One region of the Thalassospira indica genome, then DNA from elsewhere that is predicted to be linked to it. Evidence: predicted binding sites of a transcription regulator. Region 1 holds the regulator's gene; each other region holds the start of a gene.
The links. The regulator PhoB, encoded in region 1, activates phosphate uptake and scavenging genes when phosphate is short. The targets are predictions, from matches to a motif close to TNTCATAAAACTGTCA.
Positions count from the first base shown of each region.

Region 1 (8,005 bases):
TATAGGCGACCACGCGTTTCTTGAGGTTCTTGGCCTTGCCGACGTAAAGCACGCGTTCCTTGTCATCGATCATGCGATAGACGCCCGGTGATCCCGGCATGGTTTTCAGCGCATTTTTGATCGCCTCAACGCCCCTTGCCGCCCCGCCATCGATCTTGTCACCATCAAGCGACAAACCGATTTCCCGTTTCGGGGCATCATCCCCGGTCGGGTTTTCGGGGGAAACAGGTGGTTTCATCAAGGCACTCCAGATTTAAATAAAATACATTCAAAGTTGTGACAGCCGTCACAGGCAAACGCGATTTGAAACATAGCTGAAAAGATTAACATCGCAACCGCGCCATGGGGAATCGCCATGCCAAAAAAGATGTCCACCAAGACTGTGGATAACTATGTGGGTAATCGGGGGGTGACTTCCTGCACCCCTTGAGAGTCTTAACGTTCTATGAAGTGCACAATTATTGAGCAAAACAGTTAACTTATTGATTTTAAACAATAAAAATACTGTCAACGTGAAATCATTCGGTAATAGAGTCGTAAAAAATGAATATTTTCCTTTGAATCATATTCGCCAGATGCTTGTGAATAAGCGCCATAGCGATTCGCGCCAGAGGAATCAAAGAGTCCCTTGGATTAGCCGTCTGGAAAAGTAAATTTTTTCGGGAAATCGCGTATCGATCAGCGCGCGATATTGTGGCGTTCGATTTCCACACCAACCGCAGCTGCATCTTCAAAAACGTCGAGCTTTTCAACCCTGACGATCACCTTGCGGACGCGCGGATCGGCAAGACACATGTCAGCGAGTTTTTCCCCAAGGGTTTCCACAAGGTTGGTGTGACCATCCTGGCAGATGCGGCGTGTGCCGACGACCAGATCCTCGTAGCTTAGCACCGTGGTGATATCATCATTCTGAACACCGTCGCCTTCGAGCACGGCAAGGTCGAGATTGATGCGCACGCGTTGCGGGGCTTCTTTTTCGTGTTCATAAACACCGATGGAGGTGTGAATGATCATGTCACGCACGAAGACACGGCGCAGGTTGCCTGCACGATCTGCATGGGGCACATCGGCAAAGGGCAATGTCGTAATTTTGGCATCCTGTTTAAGGCCTGCGGTCATATTCCGGTCTTCCTTGTGCTGCTTTCCTGTGCAGTTTGATCAACAGAACCACACATGTCCGGCCCGATGTCTGGCAGCGACTTAACGATCACCACCGGGCATCATTCGTTGGGCGCATCTTCTTCGCCACTGGGCGCCCAATCGAGGTGCTGCCCGCCGTCAAGCGCTAACATTTGCCCGGTGATGGCCGGCGCGGCAAGGAAAAATCGAACCGCGTCGCAAATCTCTTGCGGGTTTGTCCCTATTTTCAGGGGTGTTTTTTCGCACTGCGCGTCGAAATCTTCCTGTGTTTGTCGGCTACTAGGCAGTGCCGGCCCCGGCCCGATGGCATTGACGCGAATTTTTGGCGCAAGGGCCAATGCCAGCGTCTGGGTCAGGGTCCAAAGCCCGGCTTTGGACAAGGTATAGGTCATGAAATGCGGGGTCAGGTTCCAGACACGCTGATCAATCAGGTTGAGGATCATGCCCTGACAGTTATCTGGCAGATGCTTTGCAAATTGCTGCGAGAGGATAAACGGCGCGCGCAAATTGGTTTCCATATGCAAATCCCAGCTTTCGCGGGTTGCGGTTTGCACATCATCAAATTCAAAGGTCGAGGCGTTATTGATCAGAACCCCGATCGGGCCGAGTTGCCTGGTCGCATCGGCAACCAATTGATGGGTTGCATCCTCGTTGGTCAGATCGGCCGAAACGACGCAGGCCTTTTGGCCAAGGTCGCGCACCTCGTTAGCGACGGCTTCGGCGTCTTGTTTCGAGCTGTTGCAATGAAGGGCGATGTCATAGCCGTTGCGCGCCAGATCCAGGGTCAATGCACGACCGATGCGTTTTGCCGCACCGGTGATCAGAACGGATTTCGGGAATTGACCTGTCATTGGTGCCTTGATCCTTCGCAAAGTGTACGGACTGTCATGGGACAGACGGCCCGCGAACTGATTGAACAGATTAAACGCAATATGCTTTATGCTACGACAAGTTGGAAGACATAGACCAGATAGGCAATCACGAATGCAACACCGGTGATGCGCGAAATCTTGCGCATGGCATAGGCAACACCGAGCAAACCCACGGTTACCGCCAGCATGATCCAGATATCGGAATTCATGATCTGTTCAGGCACCGGGATCGGTGCGATCAGCGACACACCGCCAATGATCACAAGCAGGTTCAAAAGGTTGGAGCCAAACACATTGCCCAACGCCACATCGGAATGGCCGCGGAAGGCAGCAACCACCGATGCGGCGAGTTCCGGAAGTGACGTGCCAAAGGCGACAAGGGTCAGGCCAATCACGGCTTCGGATACGCCAAACTGTCGGGCGACTGAGACCCCGCCTTCAACCAGCCACTCGGCGCCAAACATCAGCGCCACAATCCCGATGACGGTGGCGATGATCGGCCTGGTCCAGCCTTTGGGCTTTTCGCCGACTTCGTCGACTTCTTCTTCGTGCAGGTGGCTGGCCTCGCTCGGCGAATTTTTGTCGTGCTGATAGGTGAAGTACCAGATGGCCGCCAGCACACAAAGCATCACCGCCCCGGCCCAGCGTTCGATCACGCCAAACATGCAAAAGGCAATAAACAGGACCGTGCCCAGCAACATGGTGCCACCATCACGGACCACGGTGACCCGCGAGGCCGCAACGGGTTTCAGAAGCGCCACCGCACCGAGAATAAGCAGGATATTGGCAATGTTGGAGCCAACAACGTTGCCCATGGCGATATCGGCCGTGCCCTTGAGCGACGCATTGAGCGAGACGACAAATTCCGGCGCCGATGTCCCGGCGGCGACAATCGTCAGACCGACGATCACCTTGGAAACGCCCAGCAAAAGTGCAAGACCAACCGCCCCCCTTACGATGAATTCACCACCTGCTGTCAGGAGAACAAGACCCGCGATGATCTGAAGATAGGGGATAAGCTGTTCCAAAATATCTGCTCGTTTCAAAAGCGATTAAACCGGCCCTTTGTCGGGCCCGCGGAAGATGGCATTTGGCGGCGCGAATGGCAAGTCATCAGGCGGTGACAATTGCCACAGCACCTGATCGCAGGATTCCGTGGTGAATTTCGCAAATGCCGCAAATTTACCCACGACTGGCAGGGTTATTTTCGTTATCGTTGTAATCTCGTTATTTTCAGGGATTTAGGTCCTGATACCCATTGATTATTTGACCGCCTTCCGGAACGAATTTCGCCATGCATCACAGCGTCCTGTTTGAGCTGTTTCTTATTCTGACTGCCGCGATCATTGCGGTGCCGATTGCGCACAAGCTGCGTGCGAATTCGATCATCGGCTTTCTGATTGGCGGGTTCTTTATCGGGCCGTTCGGCTTTGGCCTGATTTCCGAACGCGAAGACATTTCCACGGTTGCCGAACTGGGCGTGGTTTTCCTGCTGTTCATGATCGGGCTGGAGCTTTCGCGTGATCGTTTGCGGGTGATTGGCGGGCGGTTTGCCGGTCTGGGCGTTTTGCAAATTCTGGTGTCGATGGCAGCCCTTCTGGGGCTTCTGGTTGTCATGGAATTCCCGCTGCCGACGGCCTTGGTGATTGCCGGCGCCCTTGCGCTTTCATCGACCGCGATCATTCTCAAACAGCTTTCCGATGACAAGCAGCTCAATACCCGGTTTGGCCGTGCGGCCCTTGCCATTTTGTTACTGCAGGACGTGGCGGTTGGTCCGTTCCTGATTATGGTGCAGGCCGCAGGTGACGCCGGAACGGAAACAAGCCCGTGGATGAGCATCCTGCTTGGTTTCGGGTCGGTCGCGTTGTTGTTGCTCGTCGGGCGCTATGTGTTGCCGCGGCTGTTTCGCTATATCGCGTCGCTCAAGAACCCGGAACTGTTTGCCATCGGCACGCTGTTTGTTGTGCTGGCGGCCAGCACCTTGACCGAGGTTTCCGGGCTTTCGATGGCGCTGGGGGCGTTTATCGCAGGGGTGATGTTGGCCGAAACCGAATTCCGCCATCAGATCGAAGCCGACATTTCGCCGTTCCGCGGCGTGTTCCTGTCGCTGTTCTTTATGTCGGTCGGCATGTCGGTTGATGCCGACGTTGTGTATAACGAATTTGGCACCATCGTCATGTGGCTGGTGCTGTTGCTGGTGATCAAGACGGCAGTTTTGTTCGTTCTGGCACGTGCGATCCGGTTTGAAACCGGCCTTGCCATCCGGGTAGCCATGAGCTTGGCCGCCGGCGGTGAATTTGCCTTTGTGATGTTTGCCCTGGCCGCCCAGAATGGTGCTGTACCGCTTGAAATGGCTGCGATGCTGATCCCGGTGGTGGCGATTTCGATGGCGCTGACCCCGACCCTGATCAGCCTTGGTCACAAGATCGAGGAAAAGCTTCATCCCAAGGAAGAAGACCAGCTTGGCGTGATTGCCGAAGAGTCCGAGGGCATCCACCAGCATGTTCTGGTGATCGGAAGCGGCCGCGTTGGACGGGTTCTGGCCCGGTTGCTCAAGACGCGCAACATTCCGTTCCTGGTGCTTGATAGTGATGCACAGCAGGTTTCGCGGGGCCGGGCAGAAGGATTGCCGGTTTACTTTGCCGACGGGTCCAGACCGGAAACTTTCCGGGCTGCACATACGGATGAAGCAAAAATTGCGGTTGTTGCCATGGGGAACCCGCATGCGACCGAGAAGACGGTCGCCCTTTTGCGCCAGCATTACCCGCATCTGAAGATCTTTGCCCGTGCGCAGGACATCACCCATATCGGGCCGCTGTCGCGCCACGGGGCGGATGCCGCCATCCCGGAGGTTCTCGAAACCGGGTTGAGATTATCCGATCACGTTTTGGCGGCGTGCGACGTGCCGCAGGAAGACATTGATGCCGAAATCGCCAAATTCCGCCGCGCGGACATGCTTTTGATGAATGAACTGGCGCCGCGCCCGCAGCGCAAACCGTCAGGGTCGGAGAATGCGGACAAACCGGCGAAGAAAGAAACCTGAAGACGTTACGACGTTAAAACAAAACCCCCGCAGCAAATCGCTGCGGGGGTTTTTTAATTAGATCAGGCTCTAAACCGGGTTAGGCAGCGGTTTCAGAGTCCAGCGCATAGCCCGCGGCACGGACCGTGCGGATGATATCGCGGGTGCCCTTGACGTCATTGAGCGCCTTGCGCAGGCGGCGGATATGAACGTCAACCGTGCGGGTTTCGACATAGATGTTCGGCCCCCAAACCGCGTTAAGCAACTGTTCGCGCGAGAAAACCCGCCCCGGATGTTCGAGGAAATAGCGCAGCAGACGGAACTCGGTCGGGCCAAGATGGATCGATTTTCCATTGCGGCTGACCCGGTGGGCGGCGAGATCCATTTCGATGTCGGAATAGATCAACTGCCCTTGTGGTTGCGCCGGACCGGACCGGCGCAAAAGTGCGCGGATACGGGCCAGAAGCTCGCCAATGGCAAACGGCTTGGTGACATAGTCATCAGCCCCGGTATCAAGACCGCGGATCCGGTCGCCTTCTTCACCGCGTGCAGTCACCATGATCACCGGCAAATCGCGGCTTTCAGGCTTGCGGCGGATCTGACGGCAGACCTCGATCCCCGACATTACCGGCAGCATCCAGTCGAGCAAAACCAGATCGACATGGGTTTCAGCCAGAATTTTCAACGCTTCGTCACCGTCACCGGCTTCGACAACCTGCATCCCCTCGCGTTCGAGGTTGTAGCGCAACATGGTTACGATTGCTGCCTCGTCCTCGACGATAAGAACCGTTGGGTCCATCTTCTATGCTCCCGTGTCAGTCATTCGGTTCGACAACAGCGAAGTTCGCTGCGTCGTTTTTTGGCCGGTCAATCCCCGGCAGGTCTTCGCCCTTGATCCGGTAATAGATCGTTTCGGCGATATTGGTTGCGTGATCACCGATACGTTCGATGTTCTTGGCAATGAACAACAGATGGGTCGATGCGGTAATGTTGCGCGGATCTTCCATCATGTAGGTCAGCAATTCGCGGAACAGCGAATTGTACATATCGTCGACTTCCTGATCGCGTTCCCAGACCCGGTGGGCCTTTTCGGCGTCGCTTTCGATATAGGCATCCAGGACATCCTTGATGATTTCCTGGGCCAGCTTGGCCATGTTCGGGATCGCCTGAACCGGGCGGATCGGCGGGATCTGGTTCAGGACCTGCGCGCGTTTGGCGATGTTTTTGGCAAGATCACCAATGCGTTCAAGATCGTTTGACAGCTTGAGCGCGGTCACCACCTGACGCAGGTCATCAGCCATCGGCTGACGCAGGGCCAGAAGACGGACGGCAAAGTCCTGGACTTCCTGTTCGAGCACATCAATGCGCTGATCGGACAGGATGACTTTCTCGGCCAGTTCGGAATCGCGTTTGACGATGGATCTGATCGAGGAAATAAGCTGGCTTTCAGCAAGCCCGCCCATTTGCGAAATGATGTTGTTCAGACGGGTCAGTTCCTCGTCGAACGAACTTACGATATGGGTATGTTCATCAGCCATTTATGCGTACTCCTGGCGTCGCTTAACCGAAGCGGCCGGTAATGTAACCCTTGGTGCGTTCGTCCTTCGGGTTGGTAAAGATCTGATCGGTTTCACCGACTTCAACCAGCTTTCCGAGGTGGAAGAACGCGGTGCGCTGCGACACACGGGCGGCCTGCTGCATGGAGTGGGTCACGATCACGATCGTGTAGTTCGAACGCAACTCGTCTATCAGTTCCTCGACCTTGGCGGTCGCAATCGGATCAAGGGCCGAGCACGGCTCATCCATCAGGATGACTTCCGGGCTGACGGCAACCGCGCGTGCGATGCAAAGGCGCTGCTGCTGACCACCGGAAAGACCGGTTGCCGGTGACTGCAGGCGATCTTTGACTTCTTTCAGAAGACCGGCACGTTCGAGCGAGGTCATGACGATTTCATCAAGTTCGTCACGCGAATTGACCAGACCATGAATACGCGGGCCATAGGCCACGTTGTCATAGATGGTTTTCGGGAACGGGTTCGGTTTCTGGAACACCATGCCGATGCGCGCGCGCAGCTGAACCACGTCGATCCGCTTGTCATAGATGTCGCGACCATCCAGGGTAACGTCACCTTTGATCGTCACACCGTCAATGGTGTCATTCATCCGGTTCAGGCACCGCAGGAAGGTGGATTTACCACAGCCCGACGGACCAATCAGTGCGGTTACCTGCTGTTCGGGGATATCAAGGTTGACCTCATAGAGGGCCTGATTGTCGCTATAGAAAAGATCGAGCTTGCGCGCGGTCATTTTCGGGTTTTCGACCGACGGCTCCGCCGTCATTGCGCTCTGGGATACAGCAGCCATTTTACCACTTCCGTTCAAATTTTTTGCGCAGATACACAGCCAGTCCATTCATCAGGACAAGGAAGGCCAGCAACACCATAATCGCTGCCGAGGTTTTCTCGACAAAGGCACGTTCCGGGCTGTCTGCCCACAGATAGATCTGGACCGGCAGAACCGTTGCCGGGTCAAGCGCCCCGCCCGGGATATCAACAATAAAGGCCACCATCCCTATCATCAGAAGCGGTGCAGTTTCCCCCAATGCCTGTGCCATACCAATGATCGTGCCGGTCAGAATGCCCGGCATGGCGAGCGGCAAGACATGGTGGGTCACGGTCTGAACCGGTGATGCGCCAAGCCCAAGAGCGGCCTGACGGATCGACGGCGGCACCGCCTTGATCGCCGCACGCGATGCGATGATGATCGTCGGCAAAGTCATCAGCGCCAGCGTCAAACCACCGACAACCGGGGCCGAGCGCGGCAAATGCATGACATTGAGATAGACCTCAAGCCCCAGCAGACCAAACACGATGGATGGAACCGCGGCCAGGTTGTTGATGTTGACTTCAACAATCTGGGTGAAGCGGTTCTTGGGCGCGAATTCTTCGAGATAGATCGCCGCCAGAACCCC
Region 1 covers NZ_CP031555.1:810,255-818,259, reverse strand. Annotated here, with positions in the region: gene uvrC (excinuclease ABC subunit UvrC) at 1-238, opposite strand, end outside; gene folB (dihydroneopterin aldolase) at 679-1,119, opposite strand; gene DY252_RS03955 (SDR family oxidoreductase) at 1,221-1,991, opposite strand; gene DY252_RS03950 (calcium/sodium antiporter) at 2,078-3,040, opposite strand; gene DY252_RS03945 (cation:proton antiporter domain-containing protein) at 3,307-5,055, shown strand; gene phoB (phosphate regulon transcriptional regulator PhoB) at 5,135-5,833, opposite strand; gene phoU (phosphate signaling complex protein PhoU) at 5,850-6,572, opposite strand; gene pstB (phosphate ABC transporter ATP-binding protein PstB) at 6,595-7,398, opposite strand; gene pstA (phosphate ABC transporter permease PstA) at 7,400-8,005, opposite strand, start outside.

Region 2 (8,005 bases), 590 kb from region 1:
TGTGCGTTTGAAATCGCGCCATCCGGCCTGCAGCCAGGCACCGGATTGGTCGGTGGTGATGGTACGTACAGCGATGCCGCGCTGCCCGGGGTCGACCGCTTTTTCTGGCGTTTCGATTGTTGTATCGGTCATTTTAATCCTCCCTGTCGCGATTGCGTACAACGATCATCCGGTTGGAATGAAAGTCAGGATTGAATTTTTTGTTTTATAAAATGTATCATTTTGAAAGCCGATTTCCACCATCCAATTGATTTTAAACTACGTATTTCGCCGGTTGGTAAATTCGCAAACGGCGTTAAAGGTTTTCTTTCCGTGGATTCCGGTTCTATTTTTAATGTTTCAAAACAGTGCAATATCTGCCGGATGCTTGATCAAAGCGCTGCTTTGACACACATGAAGATGGTGCCGATGGAACACATCGAACGATCCCGGCGTTACGGATGGATCAAGCTTGCCTGAAATTAGCTTTAATCTTTGGCCATTTTCTGTTGCGAGAGTCATCACGAGCCTTATGCTTTCGAACAAGAAATCAAACCTTTGTGGGTCGCGGCCTTTTTGGCGGGGCGACCATGCGATCTAGCGGAGCCTGACTGTTGAAAAAAATCCTTGTCGCAATTGGTGCACTTCTCGTGGTTCTTGTTGCCGCGTTGCTGATCATTCCGTCATTGATCGACTGGAATGGCTATAAGGCCGAGGTCAGCCAGGCTGTTCGCGAGGCGACTGGACGCGAGCTTGATCTTGCGGGCGATCTGTCGATGTCGCTGATCCCGTCACCATCCCTGTCGGCAACGGATGTCAGCCTTGGCAATGTACCGGGCGCACAGGATGCCGAAATGGTGTCGATTGACGAGGTCCGGGTTTCCGTTGCGCTGATGCCGCTTTTGACCGGCAATGTACAGGTGACCGAAGTCAGCCTGATCAATCCGGTGATCGCGATTGAGACCTTTGAAGATGGTTCGAACAATCTGGTATTTGATCCAGCACAGGCCGCACGTTCCGGCCCGGACGCGGGAACAATCAGCACGCCGGGTACGGGTACTGAAAGCGCACCGGCACCAACCGAGAGTGCCGAGGGCACAACGGATACCACTGACAGCACCGATAGTGATTTCGCCAGCACCATTCAGGTCGACCGTCTGGAAATTGAAAACGCGACCATCATCTATCGCGCGCCGGGCTCCGAAGAACGGATTGAAGGCCTTACCCTTGGTATATCGGCAGAGACCCTGAATGGCCCGATGGAGGGTGAAGGGTATGTTTTCTATCGCGGTATTCCGCTGACATTTGCGATGAATGTCGGGCAGATCAGCCAGACTGCACCGTTCCCAGTCAGCCTGAAACTGGGCATTGACGAGGTCGATGGCGGTGTGACCGTTGCCGGGCGTGTCGATCTTTCAACGGATAACCCCGGTTTCGACGGCGAGATTGATGGCAATTTCGATGACCTGCGTGAAGCCGCCCTTCGGATTGCAGGCGACGATGCCGACATTCCCGACATCGCGGCCAAGCCGTTTGATCTTGGCGGGCACATCACGGCCAATGCCAAATCGGTGACGCTCAATGATCTTTCGATCCGGTTTGGTGAAACCCGCGGGTCTGGCGCGATTGCCATTGATCAGGAACCGAACCTCAATGCTGATGTTGCGCTTCGCTTCAATCAGCTTGATCTCGATAGCATCCTTGTTCTGGCCGATATGGGCAATACAGGCGCATCACCTGCGTCCGGTGACGCCAACAGCGCGCCAGAAGCATCAAGCGACGCGGCAGGTGGCGCACAGTCGATCCCGTCGCAAAGCTCGGTCAAGAAAAACGGTGCTGCCAATGCACCGGCGATCCCGGCGGATCTGAAGGCGTCGATTGATTTCGAAGTTGAAACCCTGATCTACAATCAGACACCGGTCCATAATGCCCGGATCAATGCAGCAATCGCCAATAGCAAGATCACGCTGAACGAAGTCTCTGCCGGTCTTCCCGGCGGGACAGATGTATCTGTCTTTGGCAGTATTTCCGGCACTACGCCGGACTTGAGTGCCGCACTTAGCTATGAAGTGGCGTCCGAAAACATTCGTGCGGTCATGCGTTGGTTGGGTGTTGATGTCGACGGCATTCGTGCTGATCGTCTTCGCCGGTTCTCCTTGACCGGCGGCATCAAGGGTACGTCCGAACAACTCAATATTTCCGATCTTGATCTGCGGGTCGATGATACCGCCATTCGCGGGGCTGTTGTTGCCAATCTCGGCGGATCGGGCCTGCCTGCCTTGGGTATTGGTCTGAAGCTCGACCGGATCAACCTTGATCAATATATCGCAGCTGCGCCGGATGCGGACGTTTCCGTCTCTACGACTTCTGAGGCGGGCGGGACTGCATCGTCCGGTACTGCATCATCTTCATCGGATGCGGGCAATGCTTCTGCTGCCAAGCAGGATATGGTCAAGATCATCAAGGATGCGCTGGCCCCCCTTGAAGGCATGGCCGCCAATTACCGACTGGCCGCCGATGAGATCATCTCCTCTGGCGTATCGGTACGTGGCATTTCAATTGATGGCAGCCTCAATGGTCCGAATATTACCCTGACCAATTTTGCGGTTGCCGATGCAGCAGGCCTTGCCGCCAGTGCAAAGGGCGCATTCAACGGTTCGGCCGATGTGCCGGCGTTTGATAATTTGTCCGTGCGTATCACGGCCAAAACGCTGGAGCCGCTGGCAAAGCTGACTGGTATTACCCTTCCGGCACCGGCAAGCAGTTACAAGAGTGTTCAGGCAAATCTGGATCTGAATGGCCCGGTTACCGGACCGACGGTTGCACTTGATGTGTCCAACCCGCTTTTGCAAGTTGCTCTTGATGGCGTTGTCTCGGAAATGCTCGGCAGTAATCCCGGCATTGATGGCAAGCTTGCCGTGCAGGCATCCAGCCTGAACCGTGCGCTGGAGCTTTTGGCACCAACCTACACGCCATCGGGCAATCTCGGCCGACTGGCGGTTTCGGGCACTGTGAAGGGCAATGCGCAGAATGTCGCCGTCGACGGCCTGAAGCTTATCCTCGGCGCATTTGAAACGTCGGGTAACGTGCGCTTTGATGGTTCACAGGCACAGCCCAAGCTTTCTGTCGCACTTTCCGGTGGCAAGCTTGTGGTAGATCCGTTCCTGCCAGCAGACAAGCGGGCAAGCCTGATGCCCGGTATGGGCAGTGGCCCGCGCAAGGCGGCATTCAATCTGCCGAAAACCACGATGGTTACCCGCGTTGATGCCCGCGACGGCACGCCGTGGGATGACACCGTGATTGATGTTTCGGCCCTTCGTTCGATTGATGCTGATATTGCGGTTGCCCTGGATCAGCTTGATTTCGATACCTATAGCCTGATCAATCCGGACCTGAAGGCAACGTTGGTTAACGGGCTTCTCAGCATTCCGAGCTTTACCGGGCTTCTGGGGCAGGGTGACCTTGCGATTAACGGCACCTTTGATGCACGTAATACTGATGTGCCCAAACTGGCCCTTGCTGGTCGTTTGGACAGTGCGCGGATCGAAAGCCTTGTGCCGATCCGGGTGGCAAGTGACACCATCCTTGGCGGACTGGGGCTGACATTTGATGCCAATGCGCAGGGTAATACATCCCGCCGTCTGGTATCGGCCCTGAACGGTACGGCCAATCTGGTTCTGAACAATGTGCGGTTCAGTAATGCCGACAAACGGTCGCCGGATCCGCGCCTGAATATCGAAGCACTGCTTCGTCAGGGCCCGCAGGCCATGGTGGTTGAAGGTGTTGGCAACAACGATCTTATGCAATCGCTTGAAGCGGACATGACCATCACCAACGGCATTGCCAAAACCACCCGTGTCGAAGCACTGTCGCGGGTCGGCACTGCGGATGCGGATGCGACCCTTGATTTGCCGCGTTGGGTGATGGATACGCAGGCTGATTTCGATTTCTCTGAAAAGATCGAAGAATTGCCGCCGTTCAGCGTCTATGCCAAAGGCAAGATCGACGATCCGGTCATCACCGGGCGCATGGACAAGGTTGCGGTTCGGGTTCTCGACAACCTGATCGACAAGGCGCTGGGTGGCAGCGGATCAAGTAACGATTCATCGGGAACGGGTGGTTCTGGTGGCGGCTCTGCCGAGGATGCGGCCAAAGGCCTGCTGAAGGGGCTTTTGAACCAGTTCGGTCGCTGATATCAAATCCCTTGAAAATGTTGGAAAACGGCCCCGTTTTGTGGGGCCGTTTTTCTTTGTCTTCAACGGCTTGACCGAAGGTCGTCATAAAACAGCAAAAAAACCTTAACAAAGAGGTCCGGCTTCGACATGATCCGCCCGTCGATTCCCTTTGATGGTAACGGTTGATTATGTCGGTAAAGAAAACTGCTCTGGATAAGGATCTCAAGTGGCAAAAACGCATGGATGCGGGGCTGGGTGAAACAGCATCGATCAGTGCGAAGCTTGGTCTGGCACTTGTCTTCCTGCTTGCCTGTAGTGCGTTTGTCGCCTTTCACATGGGCGGACTGCCGCAAAGTGGCTTCCTGATCGCCGCCGCCGTTATCGGTGGTTATATGGCGCTGAATATCGGGGCCAACGACGTTGCCAACAATGTTGGTCCGGCGGTGGGTTCCAAGGCGCTGACCATGGTTGGCGCCCTTTTGATTGCGGCCATCTTCGAGGCCGCTGGTGCGATCATTGCCGGTGGCGATGTTGTCGGCACGATCAAGAACGGCATTATCGATCCCACCCAGATGCCCGATGCCCAAACCTTTGTCTGGGCGATGATGGCAGCCCTTTTGGCCGCAGCCCTTTGGCTGAACCTGGCCACCTGGTTTGGCGCGCCGGTATCAACCACGCATTCGATTGTTGGTGGTGTCATGGGAGCTGGTATGGCCGCGGTTGGCATTGGGGCGGTGAACTGGCCGACCATGGGCACAATCGCCGCAAGCTGGGTGATCTCGCCGGTTCTGGGTGGTTTGATTGCTGCCGGGTTCCTGGCCTTTATCAAATTCCGCATTCTTTACACCGAAGACCGCGTGACTGCTGCGCGCAAATGGGTTCCGATCTTGGTCGGTGTCATGGTCTCGGCCTTCACGATGTATCTGATGATGAAGGGTGTGAAGAAAATCTGGAAGGCCGAAACACCGGTTGTGATCGCCATTGGTGTTGCCGCGTTCTTCCTGACCGTGATCCCGGTTCGCAAGGCCGTCTTCCGTGCTTCGGCCAGCATGACCGGCCGTCGCAAGGAAATCGCATCGCTGTTTCGCATTCCGCTTGTCGTCTCAGCAGCCTTGCTGTCATTCGCGCATGGCTCGAACGATGTTGCCAACGCGATTGGTCCGCTGGCCGCCATTGTTTCCGGAGTTGATAGCGGTCAGATCGTGACCTCGGCCCCGATCCCGATCTGGGTGATGGTCATCGGCGCGCTTGGTATTTCTGCTGGCCTGATCCTGTTTGGTCCTAAACTGATCAAGACGGTTGGATCAAAGATCACCAAGCTTGATCCGATCCGTGCCTATACGGTTGCATTGTCGGCGGCCCTTACCGTGATTGTCGCATCTGCACTGGGCCTTCCGGTGAGTTCGACGCACATTGCGGTTGGTGCCGTGTTCGGGGTTGGTTTCCTGCGTGAAAGCCTGTCGCATCGTCGTCGCAAGGTCGCATCGCCGATGTTGGTGGATCGTCCTGAAAACGAACAGGGCGATGAACATATCGAAGCACTTCGCCAGATTGACCCGAGTGAGGCCGAAAAGGCCGAGAAGAAAATGCGCAAGCGTCTTCTGGTGCGCCGTCGTTATGCGGTGACGATTGCAACCGCCTGGGTGGTGACGGTTCCGGCCGGTGCCTTCCTCGGAGCGCTTCTGTTCTTCACCATTCGCGGCATCATGCTGTAACTTAAAACGAATATGGTTTCGCGGCGCGGCGCCCCATTTTCCCCGGGGCGACTTGCAGCGATCTGCAGCGGCGATCAGGTTTTCCTGATCGCCGTTTTTCCTTGACCGGGCTTTGGTCTGCGCGTAAACAGCCGCACCAAAGTTACACAGAATCCGTTCGTGATCGTCGCCCAGTATGGTGGGCCGCGAGTTTTGTTATGCGTGGGTTCATTTGATGAGAAGGGCTAAGAGATGAAAGCGATCATTTTCGGTGTCCTCGCCATGGCGGTGACCGTTGTCGCATCGAACATTCTGGTCGCATACCCGCTGCCCGGCGTTCTGGCGGACTGGCTGACCTATGGTGCCTTTACCTATCCGGTCGCTTTCCTTGTTACCGACCTGACCAACCGTGCACGTGGTGCGGCGGCGGCACGGGTTGTTGTGCTGGCCGGTTTTGCGCTGGCGGTTGTTCTTTCCTTGATCGTTGCGGATACGCGCATTGCCATCGCATCGGGTTCGGCTTTTCTGATTGCCCAGATGCTGGATGTCACCGTGTTTGACAAACTGCGCCGTGCAAGCTGGTGGAAAGCCCCGCTGATTTCGTCGGGCATTGGCTCGGCGGTTGATACCGCTCTGTTCTTCTCGATTGCGTTTGCCGGTACCGGTCTTCCATGGGATACGTGGGCGATGGGTGATTTCGCAGCCAAGATGATCATGGCGTTGACGTGTCTGGCACCGTTCCGCCTTCTGATGACCGTGGTTACCCCGCGCGCCGATGCGCAACCAGTCCGGGGCTAAGACCGGCCTGATGCATGGCCGGGGCGGTTCAGATATGCTGACCGTGGCCTTGTGATTTATTGCGAAGGGGCGCATAAGACGCCCCTTCATTTGTTTTTTAATTGAGCGGAATTTCCCTGATCCATGAAAGTCGATCTGTTCGATTTTGAATTGCCGCGCGAACGCATTGCCGAACATCCGGCCAATCCGCGCGATGCGGCCCGTATGCTTGATTTGTCAGGCGAAGGAATGCAGGACCGCATCGTGCGCGAATTGCCCGATATTTTGCGTCCCGGTGATCTGCTGATATCCAATGATACGCGTGTGATCCCGGCCCGCCTGTTTGGCAAACGTGGGGATGCCAAGGTTGAAGTTACCCTGCATAAACAGGAAGGCCTTGGCACCTGGGTGGCATTTGCAAAGCCGGCCAAGAAGCTGCGCATCGGGGAAACCTTCAAGGTCAATGAAGAATTCGAAGCCGAAGTTCTTGCCAAGAAGGACGGCGGCGAAGTGACCTTGCGCTTTAACAAGTCCGGTGCTGACCTGATTGCGGCCCTCGAGAAATACGGCGTTATGCCGCTGCCGCCCTATATCCGGCGTGACGCCGGTGGCGATGATCAGGACAAATCCGATTATCAGACCATCTTTGCGCAAAAGGATGGCGCGGTCGCAGCCCCGACCGCGGGTTTGCATTTCACCCCGGAACTTCTGGCCAATCTGGATGCGCGCGGGATCAATCGCCGCACGATTACGCTGCATGTCGGGGCGGGCACGTTTCTGCCGGTCAAGGTGGATGACACCGATGACCACAAGATGCATGCCGAATGGGGGTCGATCAGCAAGGAAATCGCCGATCTGATCAACGAAACCCGTGCCAATGGCGGACGTGTGGTTGCGGTCGGCACGACGTCGCTGCGACTGCTTGAAAGTGCGGCGCGCGAAGACGGGGTGGTTGAACCGTTCGAGGCAGAGACCGACATCTTTATCACGCCGGGCTATAAATTCCGCGCGGTGGACATGCTTCTGACCAATTTCCACCTGCCGCGTTCGACGCTGTTTATGCTGGTCTCGGCCTTTGCGGGGTTTGACCGGATGAAGGCGGCCTATAACCACGCCATCGAAAACGAATACCGTTTTTATTCCTATGGCGATTGCAGCCTGCTTGAATGCGCCAACAAAATTGATGCACGGACATAAGAACCGATGACCGAATTTCGTTATGAATTGCTTGCCCAAGATGGCAAGGCCCGTCTGGGGCGCATCCACACCGCGCACGGCGTCATTGATACGCCGACTTTCATGCCGGTGGGGACGGCCGCCACGGTTAAGGGCATGTTGCCGGAAAACGTTGCCGACACGGGTGCGCAGATCCTTTTGGGC
Region 2 covers NZ_CP031555.1:1,402,119-1,410,123, forward strand. Annotated here, with positions in the region: gene DY252_RS06575 (DUF2189 domain-containing protein) at 1-132, opposite strand, end outside; gene DY252_RS06580 (hypothetical protein) at 223-459, shown strand; gene DY252_RS06585 (AsmA family protein) at 594-4,172, shown strand; gene DY252_RS06590 (inorganic phosphate transporter) at 4,343-5,869, shown strand; gene DY252_RS06595 (VUT family protein) at 6,101-6,646, shown strand; gene queA (tRNA preQ1(34) S-adenosylmethionine ribosyltransferase-isomerase QueA) at 6,770-7,822, shown strand; gene tgt (tRNA guanosine(34) transglycosylase Tgt) at 7,829-8,005, shown strand, end outside.
Region 2: DY252_RS06590 (inorganic phosphate transporter) is a predicted target of PhoB. The motif match lies at 4,255-4,270, and genes of this name have one in related genera.

Region 3 (8,005 bases), 1.7 Mb from region 1:
GAAGATGCGGATCGCACGCGGGACACCGTCCTGGATGCGCTCCCAGTCGAATGGCAGGGTTGTGATGGCCCACCAGACATAGGCAACAACAGCAATCAGAAGTCCCCAGCGCAACATCGGGTTGGCAATAAAGGGGGGCTTCTTCCATGTGCGGCCCGTTTTTTGAACGGTGCTGCTCATCGTGCGGCGACCTCACGCAGGTGGGTGCTGCTTTCGGCGTCGCCGCGTTCTTCGGCGGGCACACCGGCATAGATATCGTCCATGGCGTCATTGGTCAGGTCGACCGGCTCGCCATCGAAAATGATGCGGCCAAAGCGCATGCCAACGATCCGCTGGGTATATTCCTTGGCTTCGTTGACGTTATGGATGTTGATCAGAACCGGCAGGTGCAGCTCGGATGCGAGCGCGCGCAGCAGTTCCATGATCTGACGGGATGTTTTCGGATCAAGCGATGCGGTCGGTTCATCGGCCAGCAGGATTTCAGGTTCCTGCATCAGGGCGCGGACCACACCGACACGCTGGCGTTCACCGCCGGAAAGTTCATCGGCACGTTTGTCGGCATAATGGGCGATGCCGACGCGTTCCATCAGATGAAAGGCGCGATCAATGTCTTCCTGCGGATATTTGCGCGTGACCGCGCGCCATGCCGGAAGATAGCCAAGGCGCCCGGATTGCACGTTTTCCATCACTGTCAAACGGTCGATCAGGTTGAAGCCCTGAAACACCATGCCGATGCGGCGGCGTGCCAGACGCAGCGCCTTGCCTTCAAGCTTGGTCAGTTCCGTGCCATTGAGTTCGATGGAGCCCGAAGACGGTTCGACAAGGCGGTTGATACAACGCAGCAGGGTACTTTTGCCTGCGCCTGATGCGCCGATGATGGAAACAACACTTTCGCCCGGCACTTCAAGGTTCAGGTTCTTCAACACTGCCTTTTCTTCGCCATAGCGTTTTACAAGTTCTTTGATACGCAGCATTGCGTTACCCCGAATGAAATGGGTGGCACAGGGCCTGCGAAGGCAGGCCCTGCAAAGTTCGGATCGATTGGAAAATCAGGAATTACTTCAGGTTGTCCGGGGTGTATTTCACACCGTTGGCAGCCTGAATTTCGCGGATAACCGCCCAGTCTTCCTGATAGGTGATCGGCAGGAACTTCGACACACCCTTGAACTCTTCACCAAGGGCGGTGCCCTTCATGTCAAAGGTAAAGAAGGCTTCCTTGATCTTTTCGACCAGTTCCGGCTTCAGGTTGTAGGCGTAGTTGAACGAAGTGGTCGGGAAAGGCTTGCTTTCATAGATGATTTTGACTTCGTTCGGATCATAGAGATCGCGCTGGGCCATACGTTCGACAACTTCGGACGCAACCGGGGCGGCGTCATAGTCACCGGCAACAACGCCCAGGATCGACTGATCGTGCGAACCGGAATAGACAACTTCGTAATCCTGTTCCGGAACGATGCCCTGACCCGGAAGCAGTGCACGCGGTGCAAGGTTGCCCGAGTTCGAGGTCGGCGAGGTATGGGCAACGCGTTTGCCCTTAAGATCAGCCGGGGTATCAATGCCGCTGTCTACACGGGTGTAGAGCTGAAGCGTGTAACCAAAGCGACCATCATCCGCACCCATCAGGGCAAACGGAACCGCACCGGCAAGGTTGACGGCAAACGGGGTCGGACCGGTCGAGAAGCCGGCAACGTGCAGGCGGCCTGAACGCATGGCTTCGACTTCTGCCGAGTTCGACTGAACGGCAAAGAAGTGAACGTCCTTGCCGGTTACTTCTTCAAGATGCTGCAGGAACGGGTCCCAGATATCGGCATAAACCGCCGGGTCTTCGACCGGGGTATATGCAAAGACAAGAGTGTCCGGATCGACCTGCTGGTCTGCGGGCGGGGCATCGGCAACAAGGTCGCCGTCCATGTCGCAATACATCGGGTCAAGATCGCCGCGTGCAATGCAGTCATCTGCCGCCGCGGCCGGGGTGGATGCCATGCCGACCATGCCGATTGCGGCAAGGAGGGTGGTGAGCTTTAAACTGTCGGTTTTTTTCGGAATTGAAAACACTGTTTTCGAACCTTTCTTCCCTGTGAATGACGGCTTTCCGCCGTTTTTGAATGTGGTTTTGTTGTTTTTATTGTTGCTTTAATCAACATTATGAATTTGAAAAAGTTGGAAAATCAACACAAAACTGTAACAAAATGTTTCGCTCAGGATTGCTAAGATGCCTGCTATTGGCACAAAACCGGCCATAATTGAGGGGGATGTGGCTTTGCGTTTGGGAAAAAAAGAGCGGCAGCGTCGTATTCTGCAAGAGTTACAGGTTCACCCTCATGTGAGAGTTGCCACACTTGCAGAGCGATTCGATGTTGCAACCGAAACCATCCGTCGTGATCTTGACGCGCTGAGCCGTGATGGATTGATCAAACGCGAGTTCGGTGGCGCATCGGCGCGGCCCATGGGCCATCAGCCCGATCTGGCAGAACGCCAGTTATCGGCGGTGGCCGGGTTTGAACGGATTGGCATGCTGGCGGCTGACATGGTGCGGTCCGGCGATGTGGCCATGATTGATGCAGGCTCAACTGTGGCCCAGATTGCGCCGTTTCTGGCGGCCCGCACGACAAAACTGCCACGCACGTTTCTGACCAATTGCTATGCGGTGGTGCATGGCATGGCCGAACTTGCCGATCATGATGATGTTTTGATGTGTCCCGGCCAGTTTGACCGTCGTGAAAACGCGGTCTATGGCAACGATACCGTCGAATATCTGCGCCGTTTCCACGCCAATATTGCCTTTATCGGAGCATCGGGAATTTCGCGGCAGGGCTTTAGTGACGTTAACCGCCGGGCGGTGGCCGTCAAACGCGCGATGATGGAACGGTCTGATGAAACCTGGCTGATGGTTGATCATACGAAGTTTGATCAACGCTATCTGGAAAATGTCGCCCCGCTTGAAGCGCTTACCGGCATCATCACGGATCGCAGACCCGAACCGGAATTCGCATCCCAGCTTGAACGGGCGGGAATACGGCTTTTGGCGTGGTGCGATGAAAAACATGGTCTGGCATGAACCGACTGGCCTGAACCGATAAATAGATCGATCAAACCGCAATTTGGTCGCGGTTGAGTTTGCGTTCGTCCTGATTCCAAACCATATTTCCCGGCACAGCGCGTTATTGTGTTGAATGCCGGGTTCCCGCCCCGGTCAGTTTGTTTCTGACACGGAGGATTATGATCGTGACCAATCCAGTGACCACCCGTACCGAACAGGACACCATGGGCGAAATTGATGTGCCTTCTGATCGGTATTGGGGGGCGCAAACCCAGCGATCCAGACAGAATTTCCGCATTGGCGGTGAACGGATGCCTGATGCCCTGATCAAGGCGTTCGGGGTTCAAAAACTGGCGGCTGCGCGCGCCAATGCCGCCCTTGATAATCTTGATCCGGAACTGGCCAAGGCGATTGAGGCTGCCGCATCCGAAGTGGCCGAAGGCAAGCTTTTGGATCACTTCCCATTGGTCGTCTGGCAGACCGGATCGGGTACCCAGACCAATATGAACACCAATGAAGTGATCGCCAACCGTGCGTGCGAAATTTTGGGCAAGCCGATGGGCAAGCGCGAACCGGTCCATCCCAATGACCACGTCAACCGCGGCCAGTCATCGAATGACAGCTTCCCGGCTGCCATGCATATCGCCGCCGTGGTCGAGATCGAGGAAAAGCTGAAACCCGCCCTTAAGCACCTGCGCACGACCCTTGGCGCCAAGGTCGAAGCATTTGGCGATATCGTTAAAATCGGCCGCACCCATATGCAGGATGCGGTTCCCCTGACCCTGGGGCAGGAATTTTCCGGCTATGCCGCGCAAATCGCACTCGGCCTTGATCGGATCGACGATGCGCTTAAGCGCCTGCGTAAACTGGCACAGGGGGGCACGGCGCTTGGTACCGGGCTGAACGCGCCGGATGGTTTTGATGTTGAGTTTGCCAAACAGGTGTCAAAAATCACTGGCCTTGAGTTTAAAACGGCGGAAAACAAGTTCGAAGCCCTGGCTGCCCATGACGCCTGTGTCGAGATGTCGGGTGTCATGAATGTGCTGGCGACGTCGCTGATGAAAATCGGTAACGATATCCGTCTGCTTGGTTCCGGGCCGCGTTGTGGTCTGGGTGAGCTTGTGCTGCCCGCCAACGAGCCGGGATCCTCGATCATGCCGGGCAAGGTCAATCCGACCCAGGCCGAGGCATTGACCATGGTCTGCGCGCAGGTGATGGGCAATCATGTTGCGGTCACGGTGGGTGGTTCGAACGGTCATCTGGACCTTAACGTGTTCAAGCCGGTGATTATTTATAACCTTCTGCAATCCATCCGCCTGATTGCCGATGCATCGGTCAGCTTTGCCGATAACTGCATCGCCGGGCTTGAGGCCGATCAGGAAAAGATCGCGCACTATGTCGAACAAAGCCTGATGCTGGTGACCGCCTTGGCGCCGCATATTGGCTATGACAATGCGGCGGCCGTGGCCAAGAAGGCGCACAAGGAACGCAGTAGCCTGAAGGAAGCCTGCATCGCGCTTGGTTTCCTCGATGGCGATCGCTTTGATGAGCTGGTCCAGGCCCGCGACATGATCTGACGTGATGTCTTAAGGTATCGAAAAACAAGGCCGGGTATCGCACCCGGCCTTATGTTTCCGCATCATGAAAAGTATCAAGGCGTCAGGACGAAACAGCCCCCGTGCAATGATCAATGTCATTGCAGGTGTGGTTTAAATCGGGCATATCCAACCCATGATCACGTGCAAACGCCATAACCGCCGTTCGGGCGGAATTTCCCTGCGCCGTGTCGTTCAGACATGGCTGGTGGCGTTTTTTGTCCTGTTTGCGGGTGTCACCCAGTCCGGGCTTGTCCCGGCATTGCTCAGCGGTCAGGCGACCGGTGTTGCAACCGCATCCGCAGCGGAAATCGCGCCGGGTGGTGATTACGTTCTGATTTGCACCCCGGCGGGCATCAAGCTTGTATCTGCTGATACGCTTGATGGTGTCGTGGCATCAAATGCGTCCGGTCAGGCCGACGAAATGCCGACCCACGCGTTTTGCCCGCTTTGTGCAAACCATCACGGGGCGATGGCGGCGATTGATTTGCCCTATGTCGCGCCGGTGCCGGTCATTCATGATGTCAGCTATGCCAAGGCGATTGCCTTTGTCGCGGTCAATGACATCCCGCGCGGTCGCCATTCCCGGGCACCCCCGGTTTCCATCTGATTTCAAAGACTGATCAAAACACGATTACTGAAATCGCAGACCTGTGGATGCAGGCTGCTTATAGGATGGAATATCATGAAAAAGCTTTTTGCAATTGTTGCGACCGTCGCGTCGCTGTTTATCGTTACCAACGCCTTTGCCGCCGATATCGAAGTCAAGGATGCCTGGGCGAAGGCATCCAAGGGCATGGTGCGCAATGGTGCGGCCTTCTTTGATGTTGTGAATACCGGTGCCGCGGACCGCATTGTTAGCGTGCGCAGTGACCTTGCAGAACGTACCGAACTTCACACCCACATCATGGAAAACAATGTCATGAAGATGCGTGAAGTTCAGGGCGGTGTTGACGTGCCGATGCATGGCTCTGTGCAGTTCAAACCGGGCAGCTATCACGTCATGTTCATTGGCCTGAACAAGCCGCTTGAAGAAGGCGAGAAAATCGACATCACGCTGGAATTCGAGAAGGCCGGTGATGTGCCTGTGACCATTGATGTTCTTAACACCATGGCGATGGGGCCGAACGGCGGTGCTGGCATGGGGCATGGTCATGGCAAGATGAAAATGAACAGCAACTAAGGTTGCGCCACCACTGAATATTCAAAGGGGGAAGGTTTGCGCCGACCCCCTTTTTTCGTCATGATGGGGCAACCAAAACGCTCGGTTACAGGGAGCCCATCATGTCTGACGACATCACTATTGACGATCTGATCGCCAAGCTTGGCCTGCAACCCCATCCGGAGGGCGGCTATTATGCCGAGACCTTCAGGGCGTTTGAAACCTGTAATCCCGGTAATCGGTATCTGGGGGTGCGCAGCACGGGGACGGCGATCTATTACCTTCTGACGCCCGACACTTTTTCAGGCATGCATATCCTGACCAGTGACGAGATTTTCCACCACTATATCGGGGATGCCGTCGAACAGCTTCAGCTGTTTGAGGACGGCACCCACAAGCGGGTCGAGATCGGCAAGGACTTGCTGGCCGGGCAGAAACCGCAAATGGTGGTGCCTAAAAATGTCTGGCAGGGGGCGCGGCTTAAACCCGGTGGCAAGTTTGCGCTTTTGGGCTGTACCGTTGCGCCGGGTTTTGATTTTGCCGATTTCTCCATGGGCAAGCGTGCGGCACTGACGGCGAAATGGCCCGCCGCGTCCGAGCTGATTGCAGCATTGACGCGCGACTGATTTTCAGGCGAAAGTACGTCGTCACCAACTTGGGGTTGTTTGGTGTGGCCACCAACCCCGGAATACAGGAATAGCCCCATGCAGCTCGACACCTGGCTTCTTTTTGCCGGGGCGGCAATCGCGTTGGCGATGGCGCCCGGTCCCAATAATCTTCTCGCGATGTTCAATGGCGCGCGGTACGGCGTATCGTCTGCTGCCGTCGGCGGTATTGGCCGTATTGTTGCCTTTGCCCTGATGATTGTGGTAACCGCGGCCGGGCTTGGTGTTGTGCTGGCCGCCAGTGAAACCGCCTTCCTTGTGATCAAATGGGGCGGGGCGGTTTATCTGGTCTGGCTTGGTCTTAAAAGCTGGTTTGCCAAGGTCAATGACAGCGATGAAACGACCGGCCCGGTCGAGCTGATGGTCAATCCGGGGCCGTTTAATCTGGCCAAGACCGAGTTCCTGACCGCGATTGGCAATCCCAAGGCGATCCTGATCTTTACGGCCTTCTTCCCGCAATTCCTTGATCCGGCAGTGGCATACGGACCGCAATTCACCGTCATGGGCGTGACATTCATTGCCATGGAAACCAGCGTTTTGCTGGCCTATGGATTGTTGGGCGGGCAGGTCAAGGGCCTGATCAAGTCAGCCCGACATATGCGGATGCTCAACCGTGTTTCGGGTACGCTTCTGGTCGGGGCGGGTGTTTTGCTTGCACTCACCGACCGGTCACGCACGACGGCCTAATTCAGGCAAGATATCCTCAGAAATGCGCAGGGGCGCAGCTTTGTTAAAAGCGCGCCCCCTTGCTCCCTTGTCTACCTGGATAGCTGTTAGGCTTTCCGGGCGATCGCCTGTTGTCAGGCGATTTCTTCGACCCGATGACACGCCACTTCGCGGCCCTCGAAATTGCGCAGTTCCGGGCGAACTTTTGCGCATTCCTCGGTCGCAAACGGGCAGCGTTTATGGAACGCACATCCCGAGGGCGGGTTGATCGGTGATGGCAGCTCGCCGGTCAGCGGTTCTGCCTTCACACGTTGTGTCGGATCGATCTTTGGTGCCGATGCCAAAAGCGCCCGTGTATAGGGGTGCAGCGGCTTGGCAAAGATCTCGTCAGTCGGTCCCTTTTCAGCGACGCGACCGAGATACATCACCATGACGTCATCTGCAATATGTCTGACGACAGAAAGATCATGCGAGATGAAAACATAGGCGACATTCATCTCTTCCTGCAGGTCCATCATCAGGTTTAGAACCTGTGCCTGCACCGATACATCAAGGGCCGAAACCGGTTCGTCCGCGACGATGACTTTCGGCTCAAGGATCAGGGCACGGGCAATCGCGATACGCTGACGCTGACCACCGGAAAACATATGCGGATAACGCTGATAGAATTCCGGACGCAGGCCAACCTTTGCCATGGTGGCATGGACGCGTTCTTCACGTTCCTTGCGGCCAAGATTATCCATGTTCAAAAGAACTGGCTCGGCCAGGATCTGGCCAACCTTTTTACGCGGGTTCAGCGACCCATACGGGTTCTGGAAGATCATCTGAACGGTGCGGCGGAACTGCTTGGCTTCCTTGTCAGACAGGTTGCCAACGG
Region 3 covers NZ_CP031555.1:3,814,445-3,822,449, reverse strand. Annotated here, with positions in the region: gene phnE (phosphonate ABC transporter, permease protein PhnE) at 1-180, opposite strand, end outside; gene phnC (phosphonate ABC transporter ATP-binding protein) at 177-974, opposite strand; gene phnD (phosphate/phosphite/phosphonate ABC transporter substrate-binding protein) at 1,057-2,055, opposite strand; gene DY252_RS17955 (DeoR/GlpR family DNA-binding transcription regulator) at 2,213-3,058, shown strand; gene fumC (class II fumarate hydratase) at 3,220-4,617, shown strand; gene DY252_RS17945 (DUF2946 family protein) at 4,772-5,245, shown strand; gene DY252_RS17940 (copper chaperone PCu(A)C) at 5,321-5,818, shown strand; gene DY252_RS17935 (cupin domain-containing protein) at 5,920-6,423, shown strand; gene DY252_RS17930 (LysE family translocator) at 6,502-7,149, shown strand; gene DY252_RS17925 (peptide ABC transporter ATP-binding protein) at 7,263-8,005, opposite strand, start outside.
Region 3: phnD (phosphate/phosphite/phosphonate ABC transporter substrate-binding protein) is a predicted target of PhoB. The motif match lies at 2,170-2,185, and genes of this name have one in related genera.